DNA from 3 places in the Aeromicrobium sp. P5_D10 genome. Region 2 is predicted to be linked to each of the others. Evidence: predicted binding sites of a transcription regulator. Region 2 holds the regulator's gene; each other region holds the start of a gene.
What was found. Region 2 encodes HrcA, which represses chaperone genes, less so after heat shock. Its sites were predicted from a motif close to TTGGCACTCGNNNNNNNCGAGTGCCAA; they were not measured.
Positions count from the first base shown of each region.

Region 1: groL (chaperonin GroEL) is a predicted target of HrcA. The motif match lies at 746-772, and genes of this name have one in related genera.
Region 3: groES (co-chaperone GroES) is a predicted target of HrcA. The motif match lies at 1,066-1,092, and genes of this name have one in related genera.

Region 1 covers NZ_JBFUME010000005.1:159,296-161,563, reverse strand. The annotation lists gene ACXJKC_RS11190 (hypothetical protein) at 1-120, shown strand, start outside; gene ACXJKC_RS11185 (dihydrofolate reductase family protein) at 168-722, shown strand; gene groL (chaperonin GroEL) at 912-2,268, shown strand, end outside.
Region 2 covers NZ_JBFUME010000004.1:234,322-236,589, reverse strand. The annotation lists gene ACXJKC_RS08950 (DUF3097 domain-containing protein) at 1-136, opposite strand, end outside; gene ACXJKC_RS08945 (hypothetical protein) at 148-552, opposite strand; gene hrcA (heat-inducible transcriptional repressor HrcA) at 667-1,683, shown strand; gene dnaJ (molecular chaperone DnaJ) at 1,702-2,268, shown strand, end outside.
Region 3 covers NZ_JBFUME010000009.1:14,395-16,662, forward strand. The annotation lists gene groL (chaperonin GroEL) at 1-562, opposite strand, end outside; gene groES (co-chaperone GroES) at 659-952, opposite strand; gene ACXJKC_RS17120 (class I SAM-dependent methyltransferase) at 1,287-2,268, shown strand, end outside.

The sequences.
Region 1 (2,268 bases), on a different contig from region 2:
GCACACGACAAAGCCCTGACCCTGCTGCCCAGGAGCCATCGCCTGACGGGGCAGTTGGCGATGCTGGTCCTGATGGTCGCGTATACGTTCACCGGTCTGTACCTGCTGTTCTCGGTCTGACGCAGAGCGTGGGACTGAATGTCGGTGCCCGCAGGTACGTTGTCGATATGGCGACTCTCTACTACACCGCGACCACGCTCGACGGATACCTTGCGACCACCGATCATTCTCTCGACTGGCTGTTCGAGGTGCCTGGTTCAGACGAGGCCGAGTCGGGGATGGATGACTTCATGGCCGGAATCGGCGCCCTGGTGATGGGCTCGTCGACCTATCAGTGGGTCATGGATCACGAACAGCTGCTCGAGCATCCCGAACGCTGGACCGACTCCTATGGCGATCGTCCGACCTGGGTCTTCACGCACCGCGATCTGCCGACGATCCCCGGTTCCGGCATACGGGTCACTCAAGCGCCCGTCGAACAGGTCAATGCCGAAGCCGTGGCCGCGGCAGGGGACAAAGACGTGTGGTTGATGGGCGGCGGAGATCTCGTCGGGCAGTTCGCCGACGCCGGTCTGCTCGACCGTATCGTCGCCACCGTCGCACCGGTCACGCTTGGCAAAGGTGCGCCGTTGTTGCCGCGGGATATTCGTTCTGACCGGCTGAAACTCGTCTCGGCGGTGCAAAAAGGACAGTTCGCCGAACTGACCTACGAGGTCGGATAGCCGGTCTCGTTGCGTCACGTTGATTAGCACTCGTATAGTGAGAGTGCTAGACAAGCACTTGAGAAACATCCTGGTCAGAACGATGAGGTTGTGAGCTTCGGCGAGAAGGGTTCGCCGCAGACCGCAGCCGTCCGTCGCGGGCATCGCCTGACCACACCCACGTCGACAACCAGTCGGAGAAACGTACACATGGCAAAAACCATTGCTTTCAATGAGGAAGCCCGTCGCGGCCTCGAGCGGGGAATGAACCAGCTCGCCGACGCCGTCAAGGTGACCCTCGGCCCCAAGGGCCGCAACGTTGTCCTGGAGAAGAAGTGGGGAGCCCCCACGATCACCAACGACGGTGTCAGCATCGCGCGTGAGATCGAGCTCGAGGACCCCTACGAGAAGATCGGCGCCGAGCTCGTCAAGGAGGTCGCCAAGAAGACCGACGACGTCGCCGGTGACGGAACGACGACCGCCACGGTCCTCGCCCAGGCTCTGGTCCGCGAAGGTCTGCGCAATGTCGCAGCCGGCGCCAACCCGATGGGCCTGAAGAAGGGCATCGAGACCGCTGTCGAGGCCATCTCGGCCCAGCTGCTCGGTATGGCCAAGGACGTCGAGACCAAGGAGCAGATCGCTTCGACCGCCTCCATCTCGGCGGCCGACACCACGGTCGGCGAGATCATCGCCGAGGCGATGGACAAGGTCGGCAAGGAAGGCGTCATCACGGTCGAGGAGTCGAACACGTTCGGCATCGACCTGGAGCTGACCGAAGGCATGCGCTTCGACAAGGGTCACCTGTCGGGCTACTTCGTGACCGATCCGGAGCGCCAGGAGACCGTCCTGGACGATCCCTACATCCTGATCGTCAACTCCAAGATCACGTCGGTCAAGGACATGGTCCCCGTCCTGGAGAAGGTCATGGCGTCGGGCAAGCCGCTCGTCATCATCGCCGAGGACATCGAGGGCGAGGCTCTGGCCACCCTGATCGTCAACAAGATGCGCGGCACCTTCAAGTCGGTCGCCGTCAAGGCTCCGGGCTTCGGTGACCGCCGTAAGGCCATGCTGGCCGACATCGCCATCCTGACCGGTGGTGAGGTCATCAGCGAAGAGGTCGGTCTCAAGCTCGAGAACGCCGATCTGACGCTGCTCGGCACGGCCCGCAAGGTCGTCACGACCAAGGACGAGACCACGATCGTCGAAGGCGGTGGCTCGGACGACCAGATCGCCGGTCGCGTCAACCAGATCAAGGCCGAGATCGAGAACAGCGACTCCGATTACGATCGCGAGAAGCTGCAGGAGCGTCTGGCGAAGCTGGCCGGCGGCGTGGCCGTCATCAAGGTCGGCGCAGCCACCGAGGTCGAGCTCAAGGAGCGCAAGCACCGCATCGAAGACGCGGTCCGCAACGCCAAGGCCGCTGTCGAAGAGGGAATCGTCGCCGGTGGTGGCGTGGCTCTCGTCCAGGCGACTGCCGCCGTGTTCGAGAAGCTGGAGCTGACCGGCGATGAGGCCACTGGCGCCAACATCGTCCGCGTCGCTGCTTCGGCCCCACTCAAGCAGATCG
Region 2 (2,268 bases):
CCATGACCTCGCCGCAGAAGCCGGTCGTGGCGTCCTCGATGACCATGCCACGTTCGATGACGACCTCTTCGGATCGCCCACGCGGCGGCTTCTTCCAGTCGCCCGACAGGACGTCGCTGCCGTACCGGTCAACCATGCTGTGCTCCGTCAGCCATGCAATGCTCCCAGGAGTCGTTGGTGCAGCGATTCGACATCTGCCTTCGTGATGTCGGCGCCCAACAGTTCTACCTGGCCGTCGAGCAGCCCGAGCGCGAGGTCCACCGCGACCGGCCAGCTGGCCGGAACCGTGGCCGGCAGTTCATCGGCGTAGAGATCGCCGATCGCGACATAGCGCCGGGTCTCGTCGATGCCGATCCAGGTCACGGTCATGACGAGCTCACCGCCGAGCGGTCCATCGCCCAGATGCGCGACTTCGACGAAGAAACCACCCCCGAGATCGACCGACCACACCGAGGACATCTGTCCTCCCTGCGATTCGTGCGCGACGGTTGTGCCGTCGTCCAACGTCACGCTTCGCGGCGTGTACGTCAGAGTGTGTTCACGACCGCTCACGACGACATGACCCTCGGGCGTATCCCTGATTCCCTCCACCTCGTTAGACTGGCACTTGACCCGCGAGAGTGCCAATCCGACGCGCTGACGAAGACCGAGTGAAAGAGAGCCCTCATGTCCGATGACCGCAGGCTCGACGTTCTTCGGGCGATCGTCGAGGACTATGTCGCAACGCAGGAGCCCGTCGGCTCGCGCTCGCTGCTCGACCGTCACCAACTCGGCGTCTCCCCGGCAACGGTGCGCAATGACATGGCAGCGCTCGAGGACGAGGGATATCTGACCCAGCCCCACACGAGCGCCGGACGTATCCCGACAGACAAGGGCTACCGGATGTTCGTCGACCGGCTCGCGACCGTCAAAGCCCTCTCACCGGCCGAACGACGCGCGATCGAGACCTTCCTGACCGGTGCGGTCGACGTCGATGATGTCGTCCAGCGCAGTGTCAAGGTGCTGGCCCAACTGACCAATCAGGTCGCGATCGTGCAATATCCCTCACTGACCCGCTCGACGGTCCGGCACATCGAACTCGTGGCTCTGGAGGGATCGCGAGTCCTGCTCGTTGTCATCACGAGCAGCGGGCGGGTCGAACAGCGGATCGTGGAGTTGGTCGCCACGCCGTCAGAGGATCTGCTGGCCGACATGCGTTCGCGCATCACCCGGGCGACGGTCGGCGAGCGGCTACCCGAGGCCTCGCTCAAGCTGGCCGACCTGATCGGCACATTCGATATGGGCGACCGGCCGCTCGTCACCTCGATCGTCACGACGTTGACGCACACGTTCTCGAATGAGCGTTCCGATGAGCGGATCGCGGTGGGCGGCACCGCCAATCTCGCTCGGTTCGGCAGTGATTTCGACACGTCGATCAAACCGGTTCTCGAAGCGATCGAGGAGCAGGTGGTGCTGCTCAAACTGCTTGGCGAGGCCACTCGCGACCTGTCGGTCCGCATCGGTTCGGAGACCGGCAACGAGAGCCTCTCGAGCACCGCCGTCATCTCGACGGCATACGGTCCCGACGACCTCGCCCTGGCGACACTCGGCACGGTCGGACCGACCCGCATGGATTACCCCGCAACGATGGCTGCCGTTGGCGCCGTCGCCCGATACGTCGGCCACATGCTGGCTGACAACTAGAAACTGAACCTAGGACTCATGGCACAGGATTACTACGCAACACTCGGCGTCGGACGTGACGCGACCCCTGACGAGCTCAAGAAGGCATACCGCAAGCTCGCGCGGCAGTTCCACCCCGACGTCAACGACGCCCCCGACGCCTCCGACAAGTTCAAGGAGGTGACGATCGCGTACGAGGTGCTGTCGGACCCCAAGAAGCGCGCCATCTTCGATCGCGGCGGCGACCCGATGGGCAGTGGAGGCGGTGGCTTCGGCGGCGGCTTCGGCGGCGGCCAAAGCTTCAACTTCGACGACATCATGGACGCGGTCTTCGGTCAGAATGCGCAGCGAGGCCCCAGGTCGCGCCAGCAGCGCGGCCAGGACGCCCTGTTGCGGCTCAATATCGATCTGGCCGAAGCCGCATTCGGTGTCACACATGAGATCAAGGTCGACACCGCGGTCACCTGCACGAAGTGCGAGGGCAGCGGCGCCGCGAATGGTTCGCAGCCCGAGACATGCCGTACGTGTCACGGCCATGGTGATGTCCAGCACGTCCAGCGGTCGTTGCTCGGCGATATCCGTACATCGCGTCCGTGCCCGACATGT
Region 3 (2,268 bases), on a different contig from region 2:
TGAACTCGAGCTCGGTGCCCATCGTGTTGGACTCTTCGACGGTGATGACACCGTCCTTGCCGACCTTGTCGAATGCCTCGGCGATGAGCTCGCCGATGTGGGCGTCACGCGACGAGACGGTCGCGACGTCGGTCATGTCCTTGATGTCGTCGACTTCACGAGCCTGCGAGTGGAGCTGCTCGGTGACAGCCTTGACGGCAGCCTCGATGCCCTTCTTCAGGCCGACCGGGTTGGCGCCCGCAGCAACGGCACGCAGACCTTCGTGGACCATGGCCTGCGCCAGGACGGTCGCGGTGGTGGTGCCGTCACCGGCGACGTCATTGGTCTTGGTGGCGACTTCCTTGGCCAGCTGGGCGCCGAGGTTCTCGAACGGGTCGTCGAGCTCGACCTCGCGGGCGACGGTCACACCGTCGTTCGTGATCGTGGGAGCGCCCCACTTCTTGTCGAGGACGACGTAGCGACCCTTGGGGCCGAGCGTGACCTTGACGGTGTTGGCAAGCTTGTCGACGCCGCGCTCGAGTGAGCGGCGGGCGTTCTCGTCAAATTCGAGAATCTTGGGCATATAAGCCTCTTTCAAAAATATGGGTGCGACTGGGGAGACTGGTGCTTCTCAGGACGTGAGAGACCCCGGCGCCCTCACGGGCGCCGGGGCGTCAAATCACGAAACGACAGCGAGAACGTCGCGCGCGGACAAGATGAGGTACTCCTCGCCCGCGTACTTGACCTCGGTGCCGCCGTACTTGCTGAAGATAACCTTGTCGCCGACTGCAACGTCGAGCGGAACGCGGTTGCCGTTGTCATCGACCCGACCGGGGCCGACCGAAACGACGATGCCTTCCTGCGGCTTCTCCTTGGCGGTGTCCGGAATAACGAGTCCGGACGCAGTGGTCTGCTCTGCTTCGACAACCTGGATGACCAGACGGTCCTCGAGCGGCTTGATGGTGACCGACACGTGTCGACCTCCCCTTTCAACGGTGAACGTTGGGACATTGGTGAGTACGCCGTCGCGGGGGTCGAACTCACCTGTGGGTTAGCACTCCCACGAGGAGAGTGCCAATACAGAACTTAGCACTCGACCCAAGCGACTGCTAGTAGGTGGGCCGTCCTCCGCTTCGCTCCGGACTCAATTCGTGGACTACGTCCACGGCCCACCTCTCGTCGCTCCGCTCCTCGCCATGGTCACCATGCTCCTCGCTATGGTCACCACTGGACTTCGTCCACGGCCCACCTCTCGGCCCCCGCAAGCGGGAGGTACCCCCAGCTCCGCTCCTCGCTATGGTCACTTCATGGATCTGTCGACGTTCGACCAGTTGCTCTCCCCACGCGGGCAGGAGTTGTTGGCTGAGGTGGCGGCCCGCGCGGGCGTCGAGAGCGATCTGGCCCTCGGAACGCGACTGCGCAAGACATACCCTCCCGAACTCGTCGCGGCCGCCGTGACCCAGAACCATCTGCGCGGCAAGGCCGTCACCAAGTTCGGCGCCGATGCGAGAAGGATGTACTTCACGCACGATGCGCTCGAGCAGTCGACCCGGATGAGCGTTGCGGCGCATCGTGCGACCCGGTTGGCCTCGACCGGCTCCACCTCGGCGATCGACCTCGGCTGCGGCATCGGCGGTGATCTGATCGCGCTGGCGCGAGCAGGTATCGCGGTCCGCGGGGTCGAACTCGACCCGGTCAGAGCCGCGATCGCATCGGCCAATCTGCAGTCGCTCGACCTGTCAGGACGCGTAGAGTGCGCAGATGCCCGAACCGTGCCGATCGGCCGTGACGAAGTCGCGTTCGTCGATCCTGCTCGACGCGATGGCCGGGGTCGGACATTTTCCACCGCAGACCTGCAGCCGCCGTGGGACTGGGTCCGCGAACTGCTGGCGGGCCGTGCTGTCGCCAAAGTCATGCCGGGTCTCGCGCATGACGCCGTGCCGGCAGGAGTCGAGGCCGAGTGGGTCAGCGATGGCGGGGACCTGGTCGAAGCGTGTCTGTGGGGGGCGCCATTCGCCACGGCCAGCCGCCGGGCCACCGTGTTGCCTTCCGGGGCGGGGCTCGTCGCAGACAGCGAACCGGTAGCCGTCGCGGATGTCGGCGGCCATCTCTACGAACCCGATGACGCTGTCATCCGGGCAGGACTCGTGATGGAGTTCGCCGCGAAAATCGGCGGCTGGCTGCCCGATTCGCACATCGCGTACGTCAGCTCCGACCGACTCGAGCCGTCGCCGCTGGCGCGGGGGTTCGGGATCATCGACGAACTGCCGTTCCGCGAGAAGCCTCTCA